Regions from separate parts of the Zoogloea sp. GW822-FHT05C07 genome, predicted to be linked through region 3. Evidence: predicted binding sites of a transcription regulator. Region 3 holds the regulator's gene; each other region holds the start of a gene.
What was found. Region 3 encodes FNR, which switches genes on or off when oxygen is low (the NO sensors DNR and NnrR bind a similar motif). Its sites were predicted from a motif close to TTGANCTAGNTCAA; they were not measured.

Region 1: the regulator FNR is predicted to act here: its motif matches at 1,859-1,872, upstream of AC3QL2_RS08200 (cytochrome c oxidase subunit 3 family protein).
Region 2: the regulator FNR is predicted to act here: its motif matches at 1,592-1,605, upstream of ubiU (ubiquinone anaerobic biosynthesis protein UbiU).

The regions. Positions count from the first base shown of each region.
Region 1 is NZ_CM179510.1:1,718,322-1,721,587, forward strand. It holds gene AC3QL2_RS08185 (AmpG family muropeptide MFS transporter) at 1-343, opposite strand, end outside; gene AC3QL2_RS08190 (hypothetical protein) at 455-769, shown strand; gene AC3QL2_RS08195 (diguanylate cyclase domain-containing protein) at 788-1,759, opposite strand; gene AC3QL2_RS08200 (cytochrome c oxidase subunit 3 family protein) at 1,907-2,497, shown strand; gene AC3QL2_RS08205 (cytochrome C oxidase subunit IV family protein) at 2,494-2,766, shown strand; gene AC3QL2_RS08210 (CbbQ/NirQ/NorQ/GpvN family protein) at 2,763-3,266, shown strand, end outside.
Region 2 is NZ_CM179510.1:2,896,126-2,899,391, reverse strand. It holds gene AC3QL2_RS13600 (EAL domain-containing protein) at 1-1,350, opposite strand, end outside; gene ubiU (ubiquinone anaerobic biosynthesis protein UbiU) at 1,666-2,679, shown strand; gene AC3QL2_RS13590 (U32 family peptidase) at 2,684-3,266, shown strand, end outside.
Region 3 is NZ_CM179510.1:3,754,016-3,757,281, reverse strand. It holds gene hemN (oxygen-independent coproporphyrinogen III oxidase) at 1-689, opposite strand, end outside; gene fnr (fumarate/nitrate reduction transcriptional regulator Fnr) at 808-1,542, shown strand; gene AC3QL2_RS17405 (SirB2 family protein) at 1,561-1,947, opposite strand; gene AC3QL2_RS17400 (oxygen-binding di-iron domain-containing protein) at 2,019-2,759, opposite strand; gene AC3QL2_RS17395 (methyl-accepting chemotaxis protein) at 2,767-3,266, opposite strand, start outside.

The sequences.
Region 1 (3,266 bases), 2.0 Mb from region 3:
CCGTCAGCCCGATCACCATGCCGAGGTTGGCCGTCGGCGACATGCTGCCCAGCCAGGCGATGGCCGCCAGCAGCAGCACCTGGGTCGCCGCCATCCAGCCCCGCCGGCGGCCGAGCAGCGGCAGCGCGTAGCGGTCGAGGAAAGGCGACCAGACGAACTTCCAGGTGTAGGGAAACTGGATCAGCGCAAAGGCGCCGATGGCCTTCAGCGACAGCCCCTCGGTCTTCAGCCAGGCCGGGATGAGGTTGAGCAGCAGGTACAGCGGCAGCCCGGAAGAAAAGCCGGTCAGCACGCAAATCAGCATGCGGCGGTTGGCAAGGGCACGCCAGGGGGATTCGGTCATGGGAGGCACGGCTTGGAACGGACCGTGAATGATAACAATCGGTTACTTGCTTCCGTTGATGCGGCGCCGAAAAATGCACCCATGCAAGACAGAAGAACAACAGGAGGCAGCATGCATCAGGTCAGCGTCGTTTTGCGGACCGACCGGGAATACGAATTCACCGTGCACGCCGACGAGACGGCCGGGCTCACAGGCGAAGCCGCGCGGGCCTGGCTGATGGCGGAGTTCGAGGCGCTGGAATGTACGCCCAGCAACCCGATGGGCAAGGTGCTGATCCTCGACGTGATCCTCAACGTTGCCAAGTATGCCGGGGAGGCGCGCTTTGCCCAGGGGGGCGACTGGGCGCGGCGCTTCGCGGCCTGCGTCGGCATGGCCCTCGACCGGCCAGCCGTACGTGTAGACGTACCGGCCTTCGTGGTCGGCTGAAGCGCCCGCTCGAGCGTCCTAGTTGCCCGTCGCTACGACGGCTTCGGCGGCGGCACACACCTCGGCGCGATTGCGCCCATCCCGCTTGGCCTGGTAGAGATTGGCATCGGCGTTGCGGAACAGCAAGGCCAGGCGGCCTTCCGCGCGCTCCACGTAGGCCCCGCCCACCGACAGCGTCACGATGCCCCAGTCCGCATTGAGCGCATGGGGAATCGCTAGTTGGCGCACGGACTCGAGCAGCTGCTCGGCGACATGCAAGTAATCCGTCTCGGAGCACCGGGGCAGCAGCACCGCAAACTCTTCCCCACCGTAGCGGGCGACGAACGCATCCCGGCTCAGTTCACTGGCGATGGTGCGCTCGACGACGCCCGCCATCGCAGCAGCAATCGCCCGCAAGCAATCGTCACCGGCCTGGTGGCCGTAGTGGTCGTTGTAGCGCTTGAAGTTGTCCACGTCGATCAGCAGCAGGCCGAAGGGCGAGCCGCACAGCTGGGCCTCGTCCCACTGGTGGTCGAGGCGCAGATCCATGTAGCGGCGGTTGTAGATGCCGGTCAGGCCGTCCTGGTGAGCCAGGGCCTCCAGCTTGTGGTTGGCCTCAAAGAGCTGCTTGCGCAGGCCGGCAATGCGCGCCATGGCCTTCATCTTGGCCTGCAGCACCGCCTCGGGCACCGTCTTGGCGATGAAATCATCGCCGCCGGCCTCGATGGCCGTGACCAGGTTCTCCGGGGTATCGGAAGCGGTGAGGAAGATGATCGGCGTCCACGCCCAGTCCTGCTTGGCTTCCAGCGCACGGATCCGTTCGGCCGCCACGAAGCCGTTCATCACCGGCATTTCCACATCCATCAGCACCAGGTCCGGCGGACAGCAACAGAAACGCTCGACCCCCTGCTCGCCGTTCTCGGCCTGCGTCACCTCGTGACCAAGAAGGGTCAGGCGGGCAGCCATCACGGCAGACACCGCGCGCGAATCATCCACCAGCAGAATCCGCATCGTGCACTCTCTCGATTTCTTTATATCGAAAGTAATAGTAGCGCAGTCCACGGGAGAAGTCGGCCTTCCTGCACAGCAGGTAACAAGCTGACCCGGAACTTGGGACAGATCAAGGTTTTGCGCCCCGGGCAGGACGACACTGCCGGCATGGACATCGCCCCCGAAACCTCCCCCGCCACCCCGGCCGCCGCACCGCCGGGGGACTTGGCGATCTGGTTCTTCATCCTCGCCGAGCTGCTCGCCTTCGGCGTGTTCTTCGCCGCCTACGCCTTCGGCCGCGCGCACAACGTCGAGCTGTTCAACGAGATGCAGAAGACGCTGAACCGCGAAGCCGGGGCCGTCAACACCGTGCTGCTGATCACCGCCAGCTGGTGCGTGGCGCGCGCCGTCGAGGCGGTCGGACGCAGCCGTTCGGCCACCGGCGCACGCTGGCTGCTCGCCGGCATCGCGTGCGGTGGCGGCTTCCTGGTGGTAAAGGGTTTCGAATACGCCGACAAGTTCAGCGCCGGCATCAACTTGTCCACCAACACCTTCTACATGTTCTACCTGTCGCTGACCTTCTTCCACTTCATGCACGTGATCCTCGGCCTGGTGATCCTCGTCGCGCTGTGGGTGAAGACCCGCCAGGGCGCCTACGGCCCGGCCGACATGAACGGCATCGAGAGCGGCGCGGCCTACTGGCACATGGTGGACCTGGTGTGGATCGTCCTCTTCCCCCTCGTCTATGTGATGCGATGAACACCCGTCACCTCAACTCCGTCTGGGTCGTGCTGATGCTCGCCACGCTGGGCACGCTGGGTATCGGCGAGTTCGGCGCCCGCCTCGGGCTCGCCGGCCCGCTGGCGATGGCCGCGCTGCTGGCCATCTGCTTCGTCAAGGGCCGCCTCGTGGTGCTCGACTTCATGGGCCTGCGCGGGGTCAAATTCTTCTGGCGCAGCCTGCTGCTCGGCTGGCTGCTGCTCGTTTCGGCGCTGATCGCCATCGCCTACTGGATCGCCCTCAAATGAACGCACCGCTGCCCACCGAAATCCCCTTCTACGAAGCCGCCGGCAACGAGATCACGGTCTTCGAGCAGGCCTGGAAGAATCGCCTGCCGCTGCTCATCAAGGGCCCCACCGGCGTCGGCAAGACCCGATTCGTGGCCCACATGGCGGCCCTCCTGGGCCTGCCGCTGTACACCGTGGCCTGCCACGACGACCTCACCGCCGCCGATCTGGTCGGCCGCCACCTGCTCGGCGACGGCCAAACGGTGTGGTGCGACGGCCCGCTGACCCGCGCGGTGCGCGAAGGCGGCATCTGCTACCTGGACGAAGTGGTGGAAGCCCGCCGCGACACCACGGTGGTGATCCACCCGCTGGCCGACGACCGCCGCACGCTGCCCATCGAGCGCACCGGCGAAGTGCTGCACGCGCCGGAGCGCTTCATGCTGGTGATGTCCTACAACCCGGGCTACCAGAATTTCCTCAAGGGCCTCAAGCCGTCCACGCGCCAGCGCTTCGTCAGCCTG
Region 2 (3,266 bases), 860 kb from region 3:
GGTCATCACCACCCGCCGTTCGGGATCGATGATGACGATGCCTTCCGAATTGTTCTCGAAGACCTTCGCCGCCAGCCGCAGCGTCTCGTCGCGCCGGTAATTGCGCAGCGCAAAGCCGATGTCGGTGCTCATCTCATCGAGCAGGGCCACCGTCTGCGCATCGAAAAAATGCTTCTCGGCTTTGCGCAGCACCAGCACCCCATCCGGCCCGCCGCTGTCACGGATCGGGAACAGGGCGAAGGAGCCGGCCGCCTTGTCCCGCCCCGGGCAGCCGGGGCACACCCCCGCCATGCCGGGCAGGGCCGGATCATTGACGATCAGCGCCTCGGCCGGAACCTGATGCGTGGGCAGACAGCCCAGATCCGTGCCTCCGTCACGGCAGTTGCCGTGCATGGCCACGGGCTTGAGGACGCCGCCCTCGGTCTCAGGGAAGCCGATCCAGGCCAGGTCCAGCTCACCGAACTCCACCGCGATGCGGCATACCTGGGGCAACAGCACTTCCGCATCGCGGGCATGCACGATAGCCTTGTTGGTCGCCGACAGGGCGTGGTGCAGGCGCTGCAGGCGCTCGATGTCGCGGTTGCGGGCGCGCAGCGCGGACAGGGTTTCGTCGAGGGTCTCGGCCAGCTCCCCGAGCTCGTCCCGACGCACCACCGGCACGCGGACTTCGGCGTCCGCGCCGCCGGGCGCCCGGCGGCGCCCGAGGACCGCGCGGATGGCCTCGGCCGGACGCAGCACGTAGCGGGACAGCAGCAGATAGACCAGGCCGGCCACCAGGCTCAGCACCGCCCCCAATCCGACGGACAGGTGTAGCGCCGTTTCCTCGGCGGCCTGCCACAGGCTGTCCGCATCGAGGCGCAGGAACAGCACACCGTCGGCCAGGCGACCACTGCCGCCCCCGGCGCCGGGCAGCAGCACCGGCTCCAGTACATCCAGGCTGCGACGCCGGGAGTCCAGCACTCGCGCGCCGCGACGGGACGCCTGCACACTGCCGAGACTGGCCGCCAGCGCCCGGTCGGGCAGCGCCGACAGCCCCTGATCGTTCCAGTCGGGGTCACTGGCAGCGATGACGCGGCCCGGCTCACCCGCCGCCAGCACCAGGCGCTGCACGTCCGGTGCAGCCCCCAGCGCGGACACGAGGCGGCGCAGGTCGGCGGAATCCTGGGCAGTCTCAGCCGCCGCATGGACCGCCGACACGACTGCCTCGGCGCGCTGCTCGACGAGGGTCTGGAAGCGCTCCACGATGCCGGAGTACAGCACGCTGACCAGCAAGCCCATTCCCGTCGCCCACAGGGCCAGCAGGGGCCCGAGCAGACGCCAGCGCAGGGACAGGAAACGGCCGCCGCTCATCGGCGCATGTCCTTCGACATGCACGTCATACGGGGCGACCGCTCTCGGCGATGGGCTCGCGGGCGATCAACAACAGGAGGAAGTGACGACGCGACACGGGCATGGACGGGCTCATAAGCCAAATCAATAATCTTCTCCGCCGACAAGTATGCACCGGTGTTCAAAAAATGCCCATGTCCCGAAACCGCCCGACACACTCGCCGAGCGGCACCTCCAATCCCGGTCGCGACCCGGCGCCCCGTTGACCGCGGTCAAGGCCCGCCCGGCAGGGCACGCCTATAGTCCGCCGGCGTCATTTTTCGCCGCCCGGAACCCATGACTCCCCCGCATCCGATCGAACTGGTCTGCCCCGCCGGCAGCCTGCCCGCCCTCAAGACCGCCATCGACAACGGCGCCGACTGCGTCTATCTCGGCTTCAAGGACGCCACCAACGCCCGCAACTTCACCGGCCTCAACTTCGACGACAAATCGATGGCCGACGGCGTGCGCTACGCCCACGAGCGCGGCCGCAAGGTGCTGCTGGCCCTCAACACCTACCCGCAGACCGACAACTGGTCCAGTTGGACCCGCGCCATCGACCGCGCCGCCGACTGCGGCATCGACGCGCTGATCCTCGCCGACCCCGGCCTGATGGCCTACGCGCGCAAGACCCACCCGCAGCTGCGCCTGCACCTGTCGGTGCAGGGCTCGGCCACCAGCTACGACGCCATCAATTTCTACTACGAACGTTTCGGTATTTCGCGGGCCGTGCTGCCGCGCGTGCTGTCCCTCGCCCAGGTCGAACACGTGATCGCCAACACCCCGGTCGAGATCGAGGTGTTCGGCTTCGGCGGGCTGTGCGTGATGGTCGAGGGGCGCTGCGCGCTGTCGGCCTACGCCACCGGCGAATCCCCCAACTGCAACGGCGCCTGCTCGCCGGGCAAGCACGTGCGCTGGGAGCAGACCCCGAAGGGCATGGAAACCCGCCTCAACGGCATCCTCATCGACCGCTTCGCCGACGGCGAGCGGGCCGGCTACCCGACCCTGTGCAAGGGCCGCTTCGACGTGAACGGCGAGACCTACTACGCCATCGAGGAGCCCACCAGCCTCAACACGCTGGAACTGCTGCCCGAGCTGGCCCGCGTCGGCGTGCGCGCGATCAAGATCGAGGGCCGCCAGCGCAGCCCCGCCTACGTAACTCAAGTCACCAAGGTATGGCGCGCCGCCATCGACCGGCTGCAGGCCAACACCGCGCCCTTCCGCGTCGAGGCTTCGTGGATGGCCGAACTCAACAAGGTGTCCGAAGGCCAGAGCCACACCCTCGGCGCCTACTACCGCCCCTGGAAGTAAACCGATGAAACTCGCCCTCGGTCCCCTGCTCTACTACTGGCCCCGCCAGGCCACGCTGGCCTTCTACGCCGACATGGCCGACGTGCCGGTGGATATCGTCTATCTCGGCGAGACGGTGTGCTCCCGCCGCCACGAACTGCGCCTCAGCGACTGGCTCGAAGTGGCCGACATCCTCGCCGCCGCCGGCAAGGAAGTCGTGCTGTCCAGCCAGGTGCTGGTCGAATCCGAATCCGATCTCAAGACCCTGCGCCGTATCGTCTCCAACGGCCGCTTCCGCGTCGAAGCCAACGACATGGGCGCGGTGCGCCTGCTCACCGACAGCGACGCGCCGGTCACGGACTGGATCGCCGGCCCGACGCTGAACATCTTCAACCCGGCCACCCTCGGCATGTTCGCCGAGCTCGGTGCCACCCGCTGGGTCGCCCCGCCGGAGATGTCGCGCCAGCAGATCGCCGAACTGCGCGGCGGCCTCGGCCGGCCGATGGAAGTGGAAGTGTTCGCCCACGGCCGCCTGCCGCTGGCCTTCTCGGCGCGCTGCTTCACCGCCCGCCACTACAACCTTCAGAAGGACACCTGCGAGTTCCGCT
Region 3 (3,266 bases):
TTGAAGCTGATGACGTTCTGCTTGGGCAGGCCGTAGATCAGGTCCACGCTGACCGACTTGAAGCCATGGGCCCGCGCCGCGTCGATTACCAGCTTGGTTTCTTCCTCGCTCTGGACGCGGTTGACCGCCTTCTGCACGTCCGGATTGAAATCCTGAATGCCGACGCTCATGCGGTTGAAGCCGAGCTCGGCCAGCAGCGCAACAGTGGCTTCGTCCACCTTGCGCGGGTCCACCTCGATGGAATACTCACCGTCCGGCACCAGCGTGAAGTGCTTGCGGACCATGCCCATCAGGCGGCGCAGTTCGTCGTGGGACAGGAAGGTCGGCGTGCCGCCGCCCAGGTGCAGTTGCAGTACTTCCCGCGACCCGTCGAGCTTGGCCGCCTGCATGTCCACTTCTTTTTCAAGATAATCCAGATACTTGGCGGAGCGACCGTGATCCTTGGTGATGATCTTGTTGCACGCGCAGTAGTAGCAGATCGTATTGCAGAAGGGGATGTGGAAGTATAATGAGAGCGGTTTGCCGATTCCGCCGACAGTGCGCCTCCCGAGCCAATGCTCCAGGGCATCGGAGTTGAACGCCTCGACGAAGCGGTCAGCGGTCGGGTACGACGTATACCTCGGGCCATTCACATCAAACTTGCGAATGAGCTCGGGATCGAATATCAGGTCTTTTTGTGTCGTGTTCATGGTGCACTTCTGTTGGTTGCGCTGAACAATCGCAGAATCGATCCAAAACAGTATTGACGTGGATCAAAGGGCTCCAAACGTTGGTAAAACCATCCAGTTCAGGTGATTGCGCGTGCAGATGAAATCGGTGATTCCGGTGACGGTCGTGGACATCAAGGTCGCGTGTTCCCAGTGCAACCTGCGGGAGTTGTGTCTTCCCTTCGGCCTCGACCCCAATGAGATCGACCAGCTCGACGAGCTCGTCGGCAGCCGCCGCAAGATCAAGCGGCAGCAGCACCTCTACCGCTCCGGCGACAACTTCGAGGCGATCTACGCGATCCGCGCCGGCTCCTTCAAGACCGACGTGATCCTCGAGGACGGCCGCGACCAGGTGACCGGCTTCCAGATGACCGGCGAAGTGCTGGGCCTCGACGGCATCAGCACCGAGCACCATTCGTGCAACGCCATCGCGCTGGAAGACAGCGAAGTCTGCGTGATCCCCTTCAACCGGCTCGAAGAGCTGTCACGGGAGGTGGAAAGCCTGCAGCACCAGTTCCACAAGATCATGAGCCGCGAGATCGTCCGCGACCACGGCGTAATGATGCTGCTCGGCTCGATGCGCGCTGAAGAGCGCCTGGCGGCCTTCCTGCTGAACATGTCCCAGCGCTTCACCGCGCGGGGCTTCTCGCCGTCCGAATTCCACCTGCGCATGACCCGCGATGAGATCGGCTCCTACCTGGGCCTCAAGCTCGAAACGGTGTCCCGCGCCTTCTCCCGCTTTCAGGAAGAAGGCCTGGTCGCCGTCCAGCAGAAGCACATCCGCATCCTCGACACACCGGGCCTGAAGCGCCTGCTCAACCACCACGCAGCCTGACCGCCGCCGGCCCTGGCCTTACAGCCAGGCCAGCCAGCCGAGCGGATTCTTGCTGACCGCCACCGACACTATCCACGACAGCGTCGCCAGCGCGCCCACATAGGCCGCGGCGCGCAGCCCACGCGGGCGCCTCGCCTTCAGCGCAACACTCCCCAGCCCGATATAGACGAGCAAGCCCAGCACCTTGGCGGTCAGCCAGGCATGCACGAAGGGATATTGGGCCGCCATCCAGGCCAGGCCGAGCGCACTGGCCAGCAGGCAGGAATCGACGATATGCGGCAGTACCCGCGTCAGGCGGGCCTGCAACAGCGGCGAACCGCTCAACGACCACCAGCCCCGCAATGCGAAGCCGCAACCACTGAGCACCACGCAGGTAATGTGGAAATGCTTGAGAGCCAGATACATGCCGCGCCTCCATCGTTCCGCGGCAAAGCCCCAGCTGCCGGCGGGCCCCGCGAAAGCGGGGCCGCAACACTTTAGCCGCGCAGCACGCCAACTTCCAGTGCGGCAAACCAGTTGATGAATCGCTGTACATCGGCGCCCTGGTAGATGGCCCCGTGCTGCGGCACCAGCATGTCGATCTCCAGGCGGGAAACGCGCTCGCACCAGTCGCGCTTGGCCCGGTCCGAGCCCATCCAGCGCTTGTGGAAACCTTCCGCATGACGGATATGGCGGGAGAAGTCCTGCACGTACAGCTCGTTATGGTCAGCCGGCAGCAGGGCCGCACCGACATCGCCCGAAAACAGGATTTTGGCCTTCGGGTCGTACAGGTGGAAATTGCCGGACGAATGCAGGTAGTGGGCCGGGATCGCCTGCAGCTCCAGGCCGTCGAGGCGGATTGTCATGCCCGAATCGGGGATCGGCACAAAGGTCGAATCCTGCCCGCCGAAATGGGGCAGGAAGCTCTGCCAGAGCCAGCTCGTGTAGCACTTCAGATCGGGCTTGAACTCCAGCCACAGGGCCAGCGAGGAAATGATGTCCGGATCCTGGTGAGACGCGAAGATGCCTGCCAGCCGCGTCGGATCGCACTCCGCCGAAAGCGCGGAGAAAACCGCCGGAAAGATCTCGATCCCACCCGGGTCGCACAACAGGGCTTCTTCCCCGTGGGCGACCACGTATTCGTTGGTATCGATGATGTAACCAGGCTTGGTCACATCCCGCGCGATCGCCAGCCAGCGGTGTTCCTCGTCCTGGTAGATGCAATGGGCCTGTTTCATGGGTTTCCTAATCCTTTACAAGGCGTTCCTTGCCGAGAACTTCGAGGGAGCGCTTGATCTGCGCAATCACCTCGGCAAAATCCGTCGATACCTGCATCAATGCCGCACTGAAGCTACCACCATAGGCCGCCTCGATCTTCGCCGAACGGGCCAGCACACCGCCCAATTCGACTAGCTGCTGGGTTTCCTCGACGGCCGCGCGCAAACGCAGATCGAGGGAGCGCAGGCGTACCTGCTGCTCGGCAAGCCGCGCAGCGCCACGCCGCCGGGCCTCCCGCGCGCCCGGCACGCCATCACCGCTGAGCTTCAGCGCCGCCGCCAGAATCGCCGCAATGCGCTGCTGCTGCACGACGCCGGTGACACTGCCGACCGAACCGGACGTCATCTCCCGCAGGGATGCCATGTGACGGGTCAGATCCTGGGCAAAGCGCCGCAACTCATTGGACAGCACACCAAAGCCCAGCGCTGCGTTACCGGCCCGCTTGGCCAGGAAGATCGCATTCAAGG